2 linked regions of the Paraneptunicella aestuarii genome follow. The protein of the gene in region 2 binds, or shares a complex with, the protein of the main gene of each other region. Links are inferred from orthologs where the notes say so. Each region holds a gene or a part of one and is shown on either strand. Other genes may lie near its edges. The genes, in order: dsbC and KIH87_RS16830.

Region 1 (10,440 bases), 3.3 Mb from region 2 along the record:
TCGCTGCTGCACAATGTGAAACTCACCATCGAATACAGGTTCAGGAAAACCTTGTCCCCAAGGGCCTGCGGCCTTTAGTTGCTGAGCAAAGGGTAAATTAAAGCATTCTTTCTGTAGCTGGCCGTCACTTAAAATCACATCCTGCAATTCCATGCCTTCAAGAAATTCTTCACATAACTGGTCGAAGACTTTAATAAATGCCGCCAGTTTATCTGCATTAATGGTTAAACCAGCGGCAGCGGCATGACCACCGAATTTCTGAATAATGCCGGGGTAGCGATTATAGAGTTCGTCCAGCAGATCACGAATATGTACACCGGGAATAGAGCGAGCAGAGCCTTTTAAGGTGGTTTCGTCTTGCCACGCCATTGCCACAGTTGGTCGGTTGTACTTGTCTTTAACACGCCCGGCTAGAATACCAATAATACCCTGGTGCCAGGTTTCTTCATAAAGCACAATGCCACTTGGCATGGTGTCATTGCCTAAAGCAAACTGCGCCAAAAATGCGTCTGCATCTTTTTGCATACTGGATTCAATTTCACGGCGTTCACTGTTCAAACTATCCAAACGGCTGGCTAAATGAATCGCCGTGTACTCGTCATCGGTAAGCAAACACTGGATGCCCAAAGACATATCATCCAAGCGCCCAGCGGCGTTGAGTCGAGGGCCTAACACAAAGCCCATTGTCGAAGCGTCGATATCGGAGTTAGTCCGCTTGGCAACTTGCAACATGGCATTAATCCCCGCGCAACATTGCCCGGCTCGAATACGTTGAATGCCCTGATGTACCAAAATGCGATTATTGCCGTCCAGTTTCACTACGTCAGCAACCGTACCCAAAGCCACTAAATCCAGCAGATTAGTTAGATTAGGCGGGCTTATTTGCCGCTCGGCAAACCAGTTCGACTGCTGCAAATGTCGAAGCAATGCCATCATGAGATAAAAAGCAACGCCCACTCCGGCAAGGTTTTTAGAGGCAAACTCGCAACCGGATTGATTGGGGTTAACTATGGCATCAGCATTGGGTAGCTGCTCAGCGGGTAAATGGTGATCGGTGATCACTACCGACATTCCCTTCTGTTTTGCCAACGCCACACCTTCAATACAGCTAATGCCGTTATCTACTGTGATAATTAGCTCTGCGCCCTGCTCATACGCCATGGTGACAATTTCAGGGCTCAGACCATAACCAAATTCAAATCGGTTCGGCACCAAATAACTGTGCTTTTTATTGCCTAATTGATTAAGAGCACGAATGACCAGAGCAGTGCTTGTTGCGCCATCGGCGTCGAAATCACCCACCACCATAATATGCTTCTGCTCAGCCATGGCCGACGCCAAAATAGCCACTGCTTCGGAAATACCTTTCAAGCCTTGATAATGCTGTAAATGAGAAGTAGTTCGCTGCACATCAGCGTCAGTTAATGCTCCTCGACGGGCATAGATTTGTTGAATGACAGGGTGTAAATCAGAAGAAAGCCCATCTGTCGTAACAGACGGGCGTTGTTGAATATTCAAGATTTAATAATGCTATAAAGTCAGGTTAAAACTACATTGCGCTCAGCAGTTGCTCAAGTTGAGCAGCCGGCTGATAGCCTGGCATCATGGTTCCATCAGCCAAAACAATGGCAGGAGTACCGGTTACGCCCACTTGCTGACCAAACATATATTCTTCATGAACCTTGTCGTCGCACACAGCAGGTTCAACTTCTCCACCATTTTTAGCAGCGGTCAAAGCAGCCTGCTTATCTTTAGCGCACCAAACTGACTGCATATCACTGAAACCCTGGCTTTGAGGGCCACCACGAGGAAACGCCAAATAACGAACAGTGATACCACGCTTGTTATATTCGTCCATTTCGTTATGCAACTTACGGCAGTAACCACATGTGATATCGGTAAATACGGTTACAGCATATTTTTCATCTTTAGCTTTGAACTCAATCATGTCGTTTTGGAAAGCTTTAAGACCATCAAGGCGAGCTCCGGAAAGCGCTTCTTCTGTCATATTGCGCATGCCTTCATCAAGGTTGAAGATGCGCCCATGAACAAAATACCTGGCATCGGCACTGACATAAAACAAACCACGTTCGGTCATCGCTTGATATAAGCCATCAATGGGTGATGGAGTAACGCTGATAACGTCCATTTTCAACAGGTTTTCAATTTTTTCTTTAACGGCTGTTTTACCGTCAACGGCGGCTACTTCTTGCGCTTGAGCCACAAAGGCAAAAGCAACCAATACCAAAGCCATGACACGAGTTATGATTTGCATAAAAAATCCCGATTAACGTGGTGTTGTACCACTCGTTGTATCTGCTGTTGTCTAAACATGAATATTCAAAGTATTAGACCCAAGATTTGGCATTATATTTCCGCAGAGAACGGATTTCTACGCAAATTAACATATTACTTATAGTATTCAGCTTTGGTTTAGGTCGTTTGCTTAGCTTGCCTTTACTCTTTGTTCAGCTTTAAATTTACCCTCTGGGATGATGCTCTGTAACCAGTTTTTGTAGGCGCTCCGTGGCAATGTGAGTGTAAATTTGCGTTGTGGAAAGGTCGCTATGCCCTAACAGCATCTGTACCGCTCTTAAGTCTGCGCCATGGTTCAACAAGTGAGTAGCAAACGCATGACGAAGTGTGTGAGGCGATAAAATTCGCGAGTCGATATTGGCTTTTTGAGCATAATACTTAATACGATGCCAGAAGGTTTGCCGGGTCATCATTGTGCCTCGGCTGCTGGGAAATAAAATATCGCTACGTCCTTTTAGCAAATCTGGGCGTCCTTTACGTAAAAATTCATTGATCCATTCAATCGCCAATTCTCCCATTGGCACTAAACGTTCTTTATTTCCCTTACCCGTCACCCGAATCAATCCTTGTTGTAAACTCACCTGATTCAGCGACAAACCGATTAATTCAGATACCCGCAAACCAGAGGCATACAACAGTTCGAGCATTGCTTTGTCGCGCAATTGCACGCTGTCTTCTTCATAAAGTGGAGCTTCCAGTAAGTCTTGTACTTGTGCTTCGGATATCACTTTAGGCAAGGGTTTGGAAAGCTTGGGATTATGGATCAGAGACAGTGGATTATCTTCCCGCATTTGCTGTTCATGCAGCCACTTGAAAAAGGCTCTGAGACTACTTAAAAATCGCGCAGTGCTGCGCTCAGAAAATCCCTGCTCATAGCGCTGAGCCAGATAATGATTAATATCTCCCCCTTGAATATCACATAACTCACTCGCACCTTGATTGACTTTCAAAAACTCAGCGAATTTGGATAAATCCGTACGATATGCACTAAGTGTGTGCTTACTTAACCCCTTTTCCAGCCATAACGAATCGATAAACTGCTCTATTATTTCAGCATTAGATTCGGATAGGTTACGAGGCTTAACTCGGCGATCTGGACGCGTCATAAAAGAATTAAAGTGGTTATATTTCAGGAGTCTAAGAATAGTAACACGTTGCAGTGTTTATTTGCTCAACCATGTTACAATCGCGCACCATAATTTATCGCAACACGTTTTTTATCATTCAAAGACTATGTCAAATTCAGCAACTCCCATTGGTTTATTTTACGGTTCAACCACTTGCTACACTGAAATGGCAGCAGAAAAAATTCAGGAAGCAATTAAAGAAGCTTGTAATGGCAATGACAGAGTTTCTGTTCACAACATTAAAGATGTGGATTTAAAGAAAGCTGAAGCTTTCGACATCATCATTTTCGGCATTTCCACCTGGGACTTTGGCGAATTGCAAGAAGACTGGGAATCGCAGTGGGATGATATCGAACAGGTGAATCTGCAAGACAAGATCGTGGCAATTTATGGTTTAGGTGATCAAGAAGGTTACCCGGACTGGTTCCAAGATGCTATTGGCATGTTACACGACAAAATTGCTCCTCAAGGCTGCCATTTTATTGGATATTGGCCTACTGAAGGTTATGAATTTAACGCCTCCAAAGCCCTGACCGAAGATGGTTCTCAATTTGTCGGCTTAAGCCTTGATGATGAAACTCAGTTCGATAAAACCGATGAGCGCATCGCTATTTGGGTAGATCAGATTCTGGCTGAAATGGATGCGGTTGAAGACGTGCTCAAGAACGACTGAAAAGCTCAATAGCCTGAGCTGGCACATTGATTAAATGAGGAATGAGGAGCAATTGTTGAAACACCTTCTTATTACAGGAGCAGCTCAGCGTTTAGGATTACACTGCGCGCAAGCACTGGTTGCACAAGGCTATCAAGTCACGATCACCTATCGCACCCAGCATGATTCTCTAAAAATGTTGCAACAACAGGGCGTGCAATGCTTGTTCGCCGACTTCAGTACCGATCAGGGCGTAAAAGACTTCATTCAGCTTGCCAAACAACAATGCCCAAACCTCAATGCCATTATCCATAATGCTTCAAGCTGGCATCGAGATAGTTTGGAGCAACCCGAATCTGTATTTGATGCCATGATGCAAGTTCATGCCAAAGCGCCCTATTTAATCAATCTGGCTTTGCAGGCGCATTTTCATGAAACGCTAGAGAACATTATCCACGTTAGCGATTTTGTTGCAGAAGCGGGCAGTGAAAAGCATATCGCCTATGCTGCTTCGAAAGCGGCGATGGATAATCTGACCCGTTCATTTGCACGCAAATGGGCTCCCAAAATACGGGTAAACAGCATTGCGCCTTCCATGATTATCTTTAATGATGCCGATGATGAAGAATATCGCCACAAGGCACTGCAAAAATCCCTATTAGGTGTCGAAGCGGGCGCAGAAACCTTTAGCCAAACTGTACTTTATTTGCTCACCAACCACTATATTACTGGACAGGTTCTTGCCCTCAACGGGGGACGCAACCTAAAACTACCTTAAGGTTCCCCATGAACACCAGACAAGCCAATCTTAATGACCTATCTCAGCTTAGCGAACTCTTTGATTTATATCGTCAATTCTATCAGCAACCAACAAATATCGAAGCTTCACGTAAATTTGTAGCGCAACGCCTGGAAAATGAAGATTCTGTGTTTTTTATCACACTGGACAATTCAGGCAAGGGAACTGGATTTACACAGCTTTATCCAAGTTTTTCATCGGTTGCCATGCGCAACGTTTGGATCTTGAATGACCTATATGTCCATGAATCGTTTCGCAAACAGGGGGTCGCAACATCATTAATCGGCGCAGCAAGAGAGCACGCAATAGAAACAAAAGCGCTTTCCATAAAATTAGCCACAGCAAAAAACAATTTTAATGCTCAAGCGTTATATGAAAAGTTGGGATTTAAGAAAATGACTGAATTTGATTACTATACTTTAGTCGCAAAATAATCCTGAATTTAACCAAGAAATTATAAAAATATTCATTTATAGATGATTTCGTTTGGATGTTTAAAATTAAAATTTTCAAGCTATCCATTTGAAAGATAAACAGTATTTATTTTTTTAATAAAAAATAACCTGTCATAAAAAATTAAAAATGTCGATTTTATTCCACTCGGGTTAATTAATTTTTGTGCAATTATTAGTTCCAATAATTATTTGCCTTGCTATATTTAATAACGTAAAAGTTACAAAAATGAACTTTTAACAAATCTATCACTCGATAGGTTTTAAGAGGTGAAAAATGGCTGGAAGCCGTAGCCTGCGGTATTAATATTGAGGAGAGGCGGTTATGCGCGAAATTCAATTACCCGACGCTATGTCAGATCTGGTGAAGAATTTACAGATTGTCCAGCTACACTGGCGAAATGTGCCAATTCAGATCCCCAAATTTGCTGTATATGCCATTTTGGATCAGCCAGTCTTTGACAGCTTTATGTACAGAGACAAGCGCCGTGTTGGGTTAATTAAAGTTAAGAACTATGTGATTCCGGTCATTGACCCATTTCGCGGCAGTTTAAATGAAGAACCCAAGCATGTGGTGGTTGTTAGTCACTGTAAAGGTAATCGTTTCGGTTTATTTGGTTATCCAGCAGATAATGTTGATCCAAATGTTAGCCTGCCTTTCTATCATCGCTCTGTAAAACACATCGTGAAAGATTTCGTTTAATTAACGCAAAACCCAGGTAGATGTTGTTAGCTCGTGTCTACCTGTCATTCCTTTTCTTTTACTACTTTCCTCTTCACTATAATCATCTAAAAATTCACATAAAACGCGCGACACAGCTTAATGTAATCATCACTGTATCCACCACTGGCATCGTGGATCACTAATTCCAGCTCTTGCACTTCATCCGTTGGCGGCTCCTTAACGACACGCCAAATAATGCGCTTAACAGGTTTCATGCTGGTCGCCTTAACAGATAGCCGACTTTTTATATGCAAAGAGTGCTCAGCCAATATCTGAATAAAGTCCTCAGCTTGTTCATAAGGTAAAACACAGTAAAACTCACCAGAAGGCTTTAGCAAAAGAGCCACTTGATTCACCAGTTCATGCAAAGATAAAGAGTCTTGATGACGCGCCATTCTGCGTTGCTGACTAAACCGCTCAGCATTAATATCGTTTTGGCTCATCTGTTGCGATTGAAAATAAGGAGGATTGCAAACAATCAGATCCATGGAAGCTGGCTGGAAAGCAATGTCTTGAATACGTCCATGATGAAGCTGAAACCAATCCTTCCATAAGCTTGCTGCCATATTTTCACGAGCTTGTAGCAACGCGGCTTCATCTGGTTCAATGGCTTGAATATAAGGAAGTATGTCGACCTGATGCGTTTGACTATATTCAGCAATCTTTTGTGCCATCATGACGGCAAGCAAACCGCTTCCCGTACCGATATCCAACAGGTTGATTACACGATTCCCATCATCTTGATCGGCATTGCTTCTTGCCTCGCCAGAAAACAGCCCTTGATGAAATTCAACCCAGCTTCCTAGCACGATACTGTCAGTGCCCACTTTCATGGCACATTGATCATGAGCGATAAAAAACTGTTTAAATTGGAAACCATTATTAGGCATATTTTTCCTTATCCAGACAAAAACACGGCTTTTTGACAATACTTTACACTTTGTTCAACAGGAATACCGAATTGTCCTTGCATCCCGTAAGAGAATCTTCATTATTGCAGGCACAATGATTAAACTATGTTTAAACGCGTCCACCTTCATCTTTCGATTAATAACTGATTAATCCATACAGCCATCTAATGACAGGCACAATAAAGTGAAGGGACGCAGATTATGATTTCAGATTACGGATGCAGGAATGAAGAATAAAACGGTTATCTTCTCTTTACTCACCGGCCTGGCCTTTTCTGGCTATGGTTACTCAGAGCAACTCACCATAGAACGTATTTATGGTTCCCCCGCTTTAGATGGCACAGCACCGCAAAACCTTAAAGTTTCACCCGACGGGCAACGTATCACCTTTATTCAAGGCAAAGAAAATGATTACGAGCGTTATGATTTATGGGAATACAACATTGCCAGTGGCAAAACCCAGTTATTGTTTGACGCTGACGACCTGCACACAGGCAACGAATCGCTCTCTGATGAAGAAAAAGCTCGCCGTGAACGCATGAGAGAATACGGTAGTGGCATCATGTACTACGAATGGTCGAAAGATGGTAAAGCATTGCTTTTCCCACTCGCTGGCGACGCATACTACTACCGCATTGGTGACGAAAAAGCCAAGCGCTTGCTCAATACGCCGGAATTCGAAACCGACATCCAGTTCTCCCCTAAAGGTCACTATATCAGCTACATTCGAGAGCAAAATCTATACGTGATGGATATCGCATCGGGTGAAGAATTCCCTATCACCAAAGAGGGTGGTGGTAACATCAAAAACGGCATGGCGGAATTTGTCGCACAGGAAGAAATGGAGCGAATGACTGGCTATTGGTGGTCTCCAGACGAGTCAAAAATCGCCTTCACCAGAATTGACGAAACCCCGGTTGAGATCATTACCCGTAGTGAAATCTATGCTGACAGCATCAAGATGATCGAACAGCGTTACCCCCGGGCAGGCACACCCAATGCCAAGGTTGCACTGGCTATTTACGACCTGAAGGCGAGTAAAACCGATTGGGTTGATATGGGTAAAGAGCAAGATATCTATTTTGCTCGCGGAAACTGGATGAACGACAACCAGCACTTCACCTATCAATGGCAAAGCCGCGATCAAAAAACATTGCAGTTAAGATCCTTTGATACCAAAACCGGGAAACAAAAACAGCTTTTAGAAGAGAAAAGCAACACCTGGGTCAACCTGCATAACGGCCTACGTTTCCTGAATTCCACTGAGCAATTTATCTGGTTGTCGGAAAAAGACGGCTTTAAACATATCTATCTGCACAATAACGACGGTAGCCTGGTTAAACAGCTCACTAAAGGCGACTGGGTGGTGAATGAAATTGCAGCTGTAGATGAAGCCAGCAAAACCCTTTATTTCACCGGCCGCGTTGATACGCCAATCGAAGAACACCTGTACAAAGTTGGATTCGATGGCTCAGGACTGGCTCGAATCAGTCAGCGTAGCGGCTTCCATAAAATCGCATTCAGCGACGATGCCAGCGTCTATGTTGATGATTTCTCGACAGTGAATACACCTCCGCAAGTCAGCTTACATAAAGCAGACGGCGAACAAGTTGCATGGCTACATGAAAACGCCGTAACAGAAGGCCATCCTTTATATCCTTATATGGCGAACTGGATTGCCCCGGAATTTGGCAAGTTTAAAACCCAGGATGGCGTTACCTTGCATTACCGCTTATGGAAGCCGAAAGAAATTAAAGGCAAACACCCTGTCATCGTCTTTGTATATGGCGGCCCACACGCGCAAATCGTTACCAATGAATGGTATAAGCAGCGCGGCTTGCTAATGCAACATTGGGTAAACAAAGGCTATATCGTGTTTACGGTAGACAATCGCGGTTCCAACTATCGCGGCAAAGCCTTTGAAGAACCGATTTACGAGCGCATGGGCGAAATTGAAGTTCAAGACCAGGTTGCTGGCGTGAAATTCCTGCATACCCTTCCCTATGTTGATAAGCAACGAATTGGTATTTATGGTCACAGCTATGGCGGCTACATGGCCTTGATGGCAATGTTCAAAGCGGGAGACTACTTTTCTGCCGGCGTTTCCGGCGCACCAGTGACCGATTGGTTATTATATGACACACATTACACCGAACGTTACATGGGCAATCCTAAAACCAATGCCGATGCCTACACCAATTCATCCGTGTTCCCTTATGCCAAGAACCTTAAAGGCAAGCTGTTGATTTACCACGGCATGGCTGACGACAACGTGCTTTTCACTCACAGCACTCGTTTGTATAAGCACCTTCAAGATCTGAGCCTGCCGTTCGAAGTGATGGATTACCCTGGTAAGAAGCATAGTATTCGTGGCAAGGAAACCGGCATCCATTTGTACAAAACCATCACCAATTTCTTTGATCGTAACTTGCATCCCGAAGCGCACTAAGCGCTTCGGAGCAACATACTGAGCACGGGTTAATTAGCAAAGGAATCTCTTTAAATGTCGAATTTAAGCATCGCAGACATAGTGCAGGCTCATAGACGTATCGCACCCTATATTCATGAAACACCTGTTGTTGAATCCTCATTGCTGAATCAGTGGCTGGGGCACGAAATCTATTTCAAGGCTGAATGCTTACAAACCATCGGGGCATTTAAAATTCGTGGTGCGGTCAATGTCGTCACCAAATTAGCGGAAACAGATTCGCTCCCGAAACGGATCGTCGCCAATAGCTCAGGCAATCATGCCCAGGCAGTGGCCTACGCCGCCCGGCTTTATGGCATACCTGCCACCATATTCACTACTCAGAATGTCTCCTCAGTGAAAGCCGCTGCAACTGAAAGCTATGGCGCAGAAGTAAGACGTTTTGCCACCCGAGCTGAAGCCGATGCCGCAGTTCAGGAAGCCAGCCAAGAGCCGGGCACAGTATGGATCCCACCGTTTAATCATGAAGATATTATTACAGGCCAAGGCACAGCAGCCTTTGAAGCACTAATGGAAATCGGTGATGTAGATTCTGTGTTCGCCCCCTGTGGTGGTGGCGGCTTGGTATCGGGCACTTTCATTTCAACGCGCGCCTTATCACCCAAAGCCAAAGTAATAGGCTGTGAGCCACTAAACGCCAATGACGCCGCAGAATCTCGCCGCAAAGGCAGCATTCAAAGCTTAACCGAAACGCCCGTGACATTGGCCGATGGAGCAGCAACTCCGGCGGTCGGCAATATTACCTTCCCCTATATACAACAGCTGGATGGCTTTTTTGAGGTCAATGAAAACGATATCGCTTATTGGACACAATGGCTGCAACACTTGTTGAAGCTTCATGTTGAACCGACCAGTGCCATGTGTATGGGTGGTGTTGTCGAATGGTTGAAACAACAGTCTGAACCAAAACGAGTATTGGTGATTCTCTCTGGTGGCAACATCTCAGAAGCCAGTATGCGTAACATCTGGGC
Region 2 (10,471 bases):
CCATGTTTGCCAGTACAGGTGAGATAATCCCACCTTGAGGTGTACCAGCATCTGTCGGATGCAAATTACCTGATTCCATGAATCCGGCCTTTAACCATTTTCTGAGTACCTGTTTATCCAATGGAATATTGGCAAGTAACCAGTCGTGGCTAATATTGTCGAAGCACCCTTTAATATCGCCTTCCAAGATCCATTTGGCCGAGTTCTTCCTGCTTAACGCAACAAAGCATTGCTCGATTGCATCGGCAGTAGCACGCATTGGGCGAAAGCCGTAACTATTTCGATCTGCGGTGGTTTCCGAAACAGGCTCTAAAGCGAGCAAGTATAAAGCTTGCATCGATCTGTCAAGCATAGTCGGAATGCCTAAAGGACGGCGTTTGCCGTTTGCTTTAGGAATATAAACCCGCCGTAAAGGCATGGGTTTATAACCTGTTCGCGTTAATCGAAAAATAGCCCTCCATTTGCACTCAGGGGTACTCCACAATTGCCCATCAACACCGGGCGTTCCTTTACCTCTGTTCTCCGTCACTCGTTTAACCGCCATTGCTTTGGCTGCAAACGAACGTACCAACATACGTTGCAAAGCTTTCACTTTGCGCCATTGTTGTTCCTTAGTCGCCTTCGCGATCCGTACTTGTAGTCCTCTCACTTGCCGTTGCGTTTTACCCCAGTTAATACTGTGCCAACTCGACGGTTTGTGTGGGAACGCAGGTACTAACAATGTCGCACTCATCTTGCTGTTCTCCTAAATTAGAAGTTCATGCCATGAGAACGAAATATCTACTACTCCCGTGAGGAGGATGGATATTTCTCCCCACGGGATGAACGCATTTATAAAGACTTTACACGTCTTCACACGATTAAAGACCAATTGGAAGTCTGCACCGTTTCCGGTTGGGACAAAGCTTGAATCCCTATCCAGCTCATTACAAACTGGCATTCGCTTTTTCCAATATCCTTTACCCGCTTATCCAACAGTTTGCCTTACGGTTCACCTGCCTGACATTCTCAAAGAGAAGTCGGGCGGATAGTCGGGCTTACCGAGTTCCACTTTGATGACAAAGTTGGGTTAGGTTCTACCTATTCACCGATGGCTGAATGTCAGCGTATTCCCAGATGTAAAAGGAATAACCAGCCACATACCTTTTGGTCTAAGCGTAACAAAGACATTTCGCTTATTGCGGTTGACGGTGTTTATCAGTAGTTCACTTACGTTAACCATACCAACTAGCCTAGCCCCGTATCGGTTTGCCTTTAACCAATACATTAACCACCTCACGGTGAATTAATCCGCAGATGCAGAGGTACATTGTTGGGTAGCTTCGCACGAACGGATCACTCCAGACGCACTAACCCTAGGCTACTGTTAGCTGAATAACAGGTCTGATCGTTGACGAATACGTCAGACAATCATCAAAGCAGCTTCTATCGCTGCGCTATTTGACATATTCCAGAGGACATAACCATCAAAGACAGCATTGCCATGGATACTTTGAAGTATGCAGATATAAATCTGATTATTTAGAAGGCTAGGTCAGCTATTAAAGTCATAATCCTTATGACCATTAACTCGAACGTTCACATTAGATGTGTTGACCTTCAACGTTCTTAAGGGGCTCAGCTAATGCTGAGTAAAGGTGGCTGAGGGTATCGTCTACCACTCAGCCCAAGGGAACGTAACTCTATATTTCTATTGAAATCATAAAGTTACGTTAGCGCGGTGCGACTCTCGTCGCACTACATCATACCGCCCATACCGCCCATGCCGCCCATGCCACCCATGTCAGGCATTGAGCCACCGTCTTTCTTCGGTGCATCAGCAATCATGGCTTCGGTGGTGATCATCAAGCTGGCAATAGACGCTGCGAATTGCAATGCAGAGCGCGTTACTTTAGTTGGGTCAAGGATACCCATTTCCAACATGTCGCCGTAGGTGTCGTTACCTGCGTTGTAACCGTAGTTGCCGTCGTGAGCTTTAACATTGTTGGTAACAACCGAGCCTTCTGCGCCCGCATTTTGTGCGATTTGACGTAGAGGAGCTTCCATTGCACGAAGTGCCAATTTCACGCCGTGAGTTTGGTCTTCATTGTCGCCTTGTAGGTCTGCCAATTTAGCAGCACAACGTACCAAAGCAACACCGCCACCAGGTACTACGCCTTCTTCAACCGCTGCGCGAGTTGCGTGAAGCGCGTCTTCTACGCGGTCTTTCTTCTCTTTCATTTCAACTTCAGTGGCTGCGCCAACTTTGATAACTGCTACGCCGCCAGACAATTTAGCCAAACGCTCTTGCAGTTTTTCTTTGTCGTAGTCAGAAGTTGATTCTTCGATTTGTTGACGAATTTGAGCGCAACGACCCTGGATTGCGTCTTGGTCGCCCGCGCCATCAACAACCGTTGTGTTGTCTTTATTGATAACTACGCGTTTTGCTGTACCCAAATCTTCTAACTGGATTTTTTCCAGTTCCATACCGATTTCTTCAGAAACAACAGTACCGCCAGTCAACGTTGCGATGTCTTGTAACATGGCTTTACGACGGTCGCCGAAACCAGGTGCTTTGACGCCCGCTACTTTTACGATGCCGCGCATGTTGTTTACAACCAATGTTGCCAATGCTTCGCCTTCTACGTCTTCAGCGATGATCAACAGAGGCTTGGATGCTTTTGCAACAGCTTCCAAAGTAGGTAGCAATTCGCGAATGTTAGAAACTTTTTTGTCAACCAGCAGGATGTATGGGTTGTCTAGTTCAACAGTGCCATTTTCCTGATTGTTGATGAAGTAAGGAGACAGGTAACCACGGTCGAACTGCATACCTTCTACAACGTCCAGTTCGTTTTCCAGAGCCTGGCCTTCTTCTACAGTGATAACACCTTCTTGACCTACTTTGTCCATTGCTTCTGCAATGATGTTACCGATTTCTTCGTCAGCATTAGCAGAGATAGTACCTACCTGAGCGATAGATTTGCTGTCTTTACATTCGGTAGAAAGGGCTTTTAGTTGCTCAACAGCAGCGGCTACCGCTTTGTCGATACCGCGTTTCAGATCCATTGGGTTCATGCCCGCTGCAACTGATTTCAAACCTTCGGTTACGATAGCTTGCGCTAATACGGTTGCAGTAGTTGTACCGTCACCTGCTTCGTCGTTTGCTTTAGACGCTACTTCTTTCACCATTTGAGCGCCCATGTTTTCAAACTTGTCTTCAAGTTCGATTTCTTTGGCTACAGATACACCGTCTTTAGTGATTGTAGGAGCGCCGAAAGATTTGTCTAAAACTACGTTACGGCCTTTAGGACCCAAAGTAACTCTTACTGCGTTAGCAAGGATGTTTACGCCGTTAAGCATTTTTGCACGAGCGTCGTCGGAAAAACGGACTTCTTTTGCTGCCATTGTTTATTTTCCTCTCAAAATTCTTTTAAAACTGAAAAAACGGTTTGATGATGTCTATTTAGCGATTATTCAACGATGGCCAAAATATCGTTTTCGCTCATGATAAGCACTTCTTCACCATCAAGCTTTTCGGTTTTCACACCGTAACCATCATTAAAAACAACGATATCGCCAACTTTTACATCTAGGGCACGAACTTCACCGTTTTCTAAAATACGACCATTACCAACAGCAACAACTTTACCGCGAGTTGATTTTTCGGCGGCAGAGCCTGTTAGTACAATACCACCAGCAGATTTGCTTTCTTGCTCTTGGCGTTTAACGATTACGCGATCGTGTAAAGGACGAATTGCCATCTTTTCAATCTCCTGAAATATGCAAGATTAGATTTAATTTTGTTCCTTATGGAACTCAATAAAACATTCGAGTAGACCGTATGATCTACTCCGTTGAATTTGTTGCCAGCGTAAATGGGGGTGGCAGCAATGATCTCAAGGATCTTTTTTAAAAAAATTTGTATTTTTTTTCATTGTTCGGCGAAAGCGGTGATTTCTGGTTAATAAAATGCTCTATTTGACGTTTAAGCCAGAGATTCCGAAATGAATTTGGAATGACACCAATGCATTCTGGATGCCGCATCGTTGTGCGGCATTGTTGTGCGGCATGACGGCGATATTAAGGATTTTCTTAGAGCCTCTTCGTCATGCTGATGTATATCATCATCTCTTGAAAGGTAGTGTGGTTTAAGGCTGTTCTTTATCGTTGTTTACATCCTTGATTGCAGGATTGTCGGTTCGGCGAAATTCACCTTCAATAATGTCTTCTTGGGATTGTGAATTTGAACGGTGATGTTCTGAGTGATAGGTGTAGGTAAACGATTGATTGGCATTCATCGTCATTTTATTGAAGAAGTTTTTAACCAGGTAGCTGGCAATCATAGGACGAGTGATGGGCAAGGTAAACAGCAGGCCGATAATGTCGGTAATAAATCCCGGGGTAACTAATAGCACGCCAGCAATTAATAATAATAATCCTTCGGCAAGCTCTTGACCGGGAAGCTGTCCTTGATGCATTTTATGCTGCGCTTGAACAAAGGTTTGTGTTCCTTGTTGGCGAACCAGTGATGCACCAATAAATGCCGTGATGATCACAATCGCCAAAGTGTTCCAGCCGCCGATGATGTCACCCACCTGCAACAACAGGGAAATTTCTACAATAGGCATGACGGCAAACAGAATGAATAATTTAAAAAACACGGTAATCCCAATTTGTTCTAATTTTAAAGGAACAACATTGTGGTAAATGTTGATTTCTCAATAGATGAAATTTTAACGGGCATGCATGGTTGTTCCTCTGAACGCCAGCTAAAAATGCCTGTTGGTAGCCAAGTTTATCACTTATCATGACATTGCTGTGAAATTATCGAGCAGTGTTGCAGGTCATAGGAGCTGTTATGTCAGACTTTTGCGTAATTTTGTGTACTTGCCCCAATATGTCGGTGGCGAGAGATATTGCATATCGTGCGGTTAAATCCCAGTTGGCTGCATGTGTGAACATTGTTCCCGGAGTGGTTTCTGTTTACATGTGGGAAGGGACGGTTCAGCAGGATCAGGAATGCCAGGTGATCGTTAAAACCAAAAAATCAGTGGAAAAGGAGCTTCGTGAAAGTATGTTTGAATTACATTCGTATGATTTGCCTGAATGGGTTGTGTTGGATATTAGTCATGCCAGTGAAGATTACGCAGATTGGATAAGAAAAAGTGTTAAATGAATAAAATAAACCCTCTATTTGCTCGTATTTTTTGGATTTTCTTTTGCTTTATTAGTGTTACGTTCCATGTTCAGGGGCAGCAAAATGACTTTATGTCAGATCTGTTCCAGGAGCAGCCGGAATTCTTGCCTGTGGATCAGGCATTTCAGTTCGATTTTTATCAAAAGGACGATCAACTAACGCTCAGCTGGCAAATTGCTGAGGGTTACTACCTCTACAAGAAACAATTTAAAACCGTGGTGAAACAGGCCGAGTTGGGGGAGCCTGTTTTCCCTGAAGCTCGCGAAATAGAAGATGAATTCTTCGGCGTGTCGGATGTCTTTTTTGAGCACGTAGATGTTCAGTTTCCTATAAAGCATTCCATTAACGATGGTGTGGTTAAGATCCAATATCAAGGCTGTGCCGAGCTCGGATTGTGTTACCCGCCTACGACAAAGGTTGTGTATTTGTCTGAGGTAGTTGCCAAGGCAACTGATTCTGGCAACCATGCAACAGAACCTTCTTCGGTTATATCGATTAAAGAGCAAGAAAGTTCAAGCGCGCCTGTGTCTGAACAATTCCAGTTACTGGATTTGCTAAAAAGCCAGGACAGTATGTTTTTAACATTGTTAGGCTTTTTGTTGCTGGGTATTGGCCTTGCTTTCACACCATGCGTATTTCCCATGTATCCCATTATTTCTGGCATTGTTGTGGGACAAGGAAAGAACGCTAACACCAGTCATACGTTGAGTTTGTCTCTGATTTACGTTCAAGGGATGGCTCTGACCTATTCATTGTTAGGGTTGGTTGTGGCCAGTGCGGGTGTGCAGTTTCAGGCAGCATTACAGCACCCTGCCATTTTGACGGTTTTAATCGTGGTGTTTGTTGCCTTGGCTGCGGCGATGTTTGGAGCATATGAGTTGCAATTGCCGTCAAGTTGGCAGGTTAAACTGAATAATCTGAGCAACCAGCAAAAAGGCGGCAGTTACTTTGGCGTGTTTGTGATGGGAGCGATTTCCGGATTAGTGGCGTCGCCTTGTACTACAGCACCGTTAACCGCTATTTTGCTCTATATCGCGCAAAGCGGCGATTTGATGTTGGGCTTTACGGCGCTTTACGTACTTAGTTTTGGCATGGGTATTCCACTGGTTGCCTTTGCTGTGACTGGCGGTAAGTTGCTACCTAAAGCTGGCAACTGGATGAATGTGGTTAAAGTGACGTTCGGTTTTATGATGCTGGCTGTGGCGCTGGTGTTCGTTGAACGCATGTATAGTGGTTTCTGGATAAGCATGGTTTGGGGCGTATTAGGCTTAGCCATGTTTGGTTACTACTATGAGAAGAATCAACAAACGGTCTTGACCTTCTGGAAGGGTGTTCGAACGGTTGTCATTTTCTTGGGAATGTTTGCTTCTGCCATTTATGGTTATGAAAAAATTCGTGATTCTTTGATGCCGGAAACTGCACAGCAAGTTGGTACAGAAATGGCGCATTTGCAGTTCAAGATTGTGAAGAATTACGCTGATTTTGAACAAAAAGTCGCGCAAGCCAATGCTCAGGGTAAATCGGTAATGATCGACCTTTATGCGGATTGGTGTGTGGCTTGTAAGGAATTTGAAAAATACACCTTTCCGGATCCTCGAGTGAAAGCCGTATTAGCGAATACCGAGCTATTCCAAATCGATCTTACCGACAACACGCCTGAAAATTTGGAGTTCCAGGAAGCCTTTAGCGTGTTAGGGCTGCCGACCATTATGTTTTTTGATGTGAATGGAACAGAATTGGAAAGAGCCAGAGTGACGGGGTTTATGCCGGCAGATCGCTTTGCTGAGCATATTAATCGCGCTTTGAAGTGATTAATATCGGGTAACGGATAACTGTGGATTCCTGTTTTTAAGCCGGAATCCGCAGTTATTGAATTTAGTTATTTAATTATTGAGTTCCGAATATCTTGTCTCCAGCATCACCCACACCAGGGATGATATAACCTTTTTCATTGAGTCCCTCATCAATGGTTGCTGTGTAAATATCGACGTCGGGGTGAGCATCGGTAATCGTCTTAATACCTTCAGGACAAGCCAGCAATACCAGGCACATAATATCGGTACAGCCTTTGCTTTTGATCAGCTCAATAGCGGCTTTCATTGTTCCACCCGTAGCGAGCATGGGATCCACGATCAGCGCTGTTCGTTGGTGGATGTCTTTAACGACCTTATCGAAATAAGCTACAGGCTCTAATGTTTCTTCATCTCGGTATAAACCTACAACACTGACTTTGGCGGTGGGAACCAGACTCATTACGCCGTCTAACATTCCCAATCCTGCGCGCAAAATAGGTACTAAAGTGAGAGTTTTTCCCACAATACGCTTAACTTTGATGGGTTTTTCTTGCCATCCCATTATTTCAACTTCTTCTGTCGGAAGGTGACGTGTTGCCTCGTAAGTTAGAAGGTTGCCTATTTCACTGGCGAGCTCGCGAAAACTTTTCGTACTAATGTTTAGCTCTCGCATGAGGCTAATTTTATGTTCCAGTAAGGGGTGGTGTATGTGGTGTACAGGCACAACTGTCTCCGTCCAGATATTAAGTTGAGTCGTGAGTATTTTTTTATATTAGAGAGGATACAGGTAGAAGCAATCATTTTTTATATTTTCAGGTTAAAAAATTAACCTGAAATTTCATTTGCAGCCTTTCATATGAAAATTTATTGGAATATTGGAGGGATTTGTTAGAAATAATCGTTATTTGAGGCAGAAAATACTCGAAAATGAAGAATTTTGATACTTAGGTTAGTTTTGATGGTGATTTATTACCTGCTTGGTAGTAATTTTTCTCGCAAATTGTCGGGGAAATAGTTTTAAATTTAATCTATTTGTGATAAAAATTTTACCTCGCTTGCCGTTGCTTAATTTTTTTAAGTGTGAAATAGTAGAACTTTGTGCTTATCGTCGCTGATAAGACCAGTAAATTGCTGTCATTTATGCAGATGCGCCTATAATTAGCATTTGTGTTTCAATTTTGGCGAAAAATCAGGTTGCTTTGCATTTTTCTCCATTTTGGCAGCTTAATTGCGAAGATGTATGCAAAATAGCGTATTTTAGGTGAGAGTTTATGCGGATTTTATTACTTAATGGCCCTAACTTAAATATGCTGGGTAAGCGTGAGCCAGCGGTTTATGGTTCTCAATCTTTGCAAGATATCGTTAATGGTCTGGATGTGTTAGCCGGAACATTAGGCGTAACCTTGGAGCATTATCAGAGCAATGCCGAGCATTTGTTGATCGAGAAGATCCACAATGCTATGGGAAGTCAGGATTTCATTATTATCAATCCTGGCGCTTTTACCCATACCAGTGTTGCTCTTCGTGATGCATTACTAAGTGTAGCCATTCCCTTTATTGAAGTGCATTTGTCTAATGTTCACGCCCGTGAACCCTTCCGTAAACACTCCTATTTGGCGGATGTTGCGCAAGGGGTGATTTGTGGTTTCGGTGCATTGGGCTACGAATTCGCGTTGCGAGCGGCAGTAGCAAAACTGTCTGCGCAATCTTAATTTTTAATTTTTATAATGAGTGACTGACCCATGGATATTCGAAAAATCAAAAAACTCATCGAGCTGGTAGAAGAGTCTGGTATTGCTGAGTTGGAAATTACTGAAGGTGAAGAATCTGTACGTATTAACCGCTACAGTGCTGCCCCGGCGTATGCTATGGCTCCAGCTACTTATACAGCTCCTGCACCAGCCCCTGCTCCAGCCGCTGCTGCGCCTGCGGCTGCGGAAGCGCCAGTTGCTGCTGCGCCTTCAGGTCACATTGTTCGTTCTCCAATGGTTGGCACTTTCTACCGTTCATCTTCTCCAGGTGCGAAAGCCTTCGTTGAAATTGGCGACACTGTAAAAGTGGGCGACACGCTTTGTATCGTTGAAGCGATGAAGATGATGAACCAAATCGAAAGTGACAAAGCTGGTGTTGTAAAAGAGATCTTGGTTGAAAACCAAGGCACGGTCGAATTCGACCAGCCGCTGTTCGTTATCGAATAAGCGGGTGCACTATGCTGGATAAAGTTCTAATTGCAAACCGTGGCGAGATTGCCCTACGGATCTTGCGTGCCTGCAAAGAGTTAGGCATCAAGACGGTAGCTGTGCATTCCTCGGCGGATAAAGATCTCAAACACGTGTTGTTGGCTGACGAATCTATTTGTATTGGTCGTGCATCAGCAACAGAAAGTTATTTAAACATCCCCGCTATTATCGCTGCGGCAGAAGTTACCAATTCTGTTGCTATTCACCCTGGATATGGCTTTTTGGCTGAGAATGCTAATTTTGCTGAGCAGGTTGAAAAAAGCGGCTTTATCTTCATTGGCCCTAAAGCTGACACCATCAATTTGATGGGCGATAAGGTTTCTGCTATCGAAGCGATGAAGAAAGCGGGTGTTCCATGCGTACCGGGTTCTGATGGGCCTCTAGGTGAAAATGGCGATACTAACAAATCTATCGCCAAGCGTATTGGATACCCGATTATCATTAAAGCTGCCGGTGGTGGTGGTGGTCGTGGTATGCGTGTGGTTCATAATGAGAAAGATTTGCTTGAATCTATCGCGATGACCAAGGCTGAAGCGAAAGCTGCTTTCAACAACGACGTTGTTTATATGGAGAAATTCCTTGAAAACCCACGTCACGTTGAAATTCAGGTTCTGGCTGATGGTCAGGGCAATGCGGTTCACTTGTGTGAACGTGATTGCTCTATGCAACGTCGTCACCAGAAAGTGGTTGAAGAAGCGCCAGCACCAGGTATCACTCCTGAGATGCGTGCTCGCATTGGTGAGCGTTGCTGTAATGCGTGTGTGGATATTGGCTATCGTGGTGCGGGTACTTTCGAGTTCTTGTATGAAAACGGCGAGTTCTATTTCATTGAAATGAACACACGTATTCAGGTTGAGCATCCGGTGACTGAAATGATTACTGGCGTTGACTTGATTAAGGAGCAATTACGTATTGCTGCAGGTCAGCCGTTGTCTATCGACCAGTCAGAAATTCGTGTTCGAGGCCATGCCATCGAGTGCCGTATTAATGCTGAAGATCCGAAAACTTTCATTCCATCACCTGGAACTATTACTCGATTCCATCCTGCGGGTGGCATGGGAGTGCGTTGGGATTCTCACATTTATTCTGGTTACACAGTACCGCCTTACTATGATTCGATGATCGGTAAACTGATCACTTATGGTGAGAGTCGTGATGTTGCTATTGCCCGTATGCGTCATGCATTGGATGAATTGGTTGTTGACGGTATCAAGACCAATATTCCGCTGCAAAAACGTATTATGTCAGACCAGAACTTCCGT

What was found.
Region 1: the proteins of KIH87_RS16830 (region 2) and dsbC are in contact, whole or in part, in a crystal structure (PDB 1JZD), measured with the Escherichia coli proteins. The link is inferred for Paraneptunicella aestuarii from one-to-one orthologs.

The regions. Positions count from the first base shown.
Region 1 is NZ_CP074570.1:1,025,988-1,036,427, reverse strand. What follows is about bases 413-3,323. They hold dsbC (bifunctional protein-disulfide isomerase/oxidoreductase DsbC), read right to left. Parts: upstream 2,276-3,323; coding sequence 1,550-2,275; downstream 413-1,549. Other genes in these bases: xerD (site-specific tyrosine recombinase XerD), read right to left, coding at 2,481-3,323; recJ (single-stranded-DNA-specific exonuclease RecJ), read right to left, coding at 413-1,518. Also shown: more of recJ, read right to left, coding at 1-412; more of xerD, read right to left, coding at 3,324-3,422; flavodoxin FldB, read left to right, coding at 3,550-4,116; folM (dihydromonapterin reductase), read left to right, coding at 4,169-4,873; KIH87_RS04290 (GNAT family N-acetyltransferase), read left to right, coding at 4,882-5,328; KIH87_RS04285 (hypothetical protein), read left to right, coding at 5,672-6,049; KIH87_RS04280 (tRNA1(Val) (adenine(37)-N6)-methyltransferase), read right to left, coding at 6,136-6,960; KIH87_RS04275 (S9 family peptidase), read left to right, coding at 7,208-9,430; KIH87_RS04270 (serine/threonine dehydratase), read left to right, coding at 9,485-10,440. UniProt on the Escherichia coli protein: Acts as a disulfide isomerase, interacting with incorrectly folded proteins to correct non-native disulfide bonds.
Region 2 is NZ_CP074570.1:4,314,325-4,324,795, reverse strand. Bases 4,628-7,569 are described here. They hold KIH87_RS16830 (protein-disulfide reductase DsbD), read left to right. Parts: upstream 4,628-5,151; coding sequence 5,152-6,987; downstream 6,988-7,569. Other genes in these bases: upp (uracil phosphoribosyltransferase), read right to left, coding at 7,064-7,569; cutA (divalent-cation tolerance protein CutA), read left to right, coding at 4,838-5,155. Outside these bases: ltrA (group II intron reverse transcriptase/maturase), read right to left, coding at 1-733; groL (chaperonin GroEL), read right to left, coding at 1,738-3,384; KIH87_RS16845 (co-chaperone GroES), read right to left, coding at 3,450-3,740; KIH87_RS16840 (FxsA family protein), read right to left, coding at 4,128-4,607; more of upp, read right to left, coding at 7,570-7,642; aroQ (type II 3-dehydroquinate dehydratase), read left to right, coding at 8,241-8,681; accB (acetyl-CoA carboxylase biotin carboxyl carrier protein), read left to right, coding at 8,712-9,167; accC (acetyl-CoA carboxylase biotin carboxylase subunit), read left to right, coding at 9,179-10,471. UniProt on the Escherichia coli protein: Required to facilitate the formation of correct disulfide bonds in some periplasmic proteins and for the assembly of the periplasmic c-type cytochromes.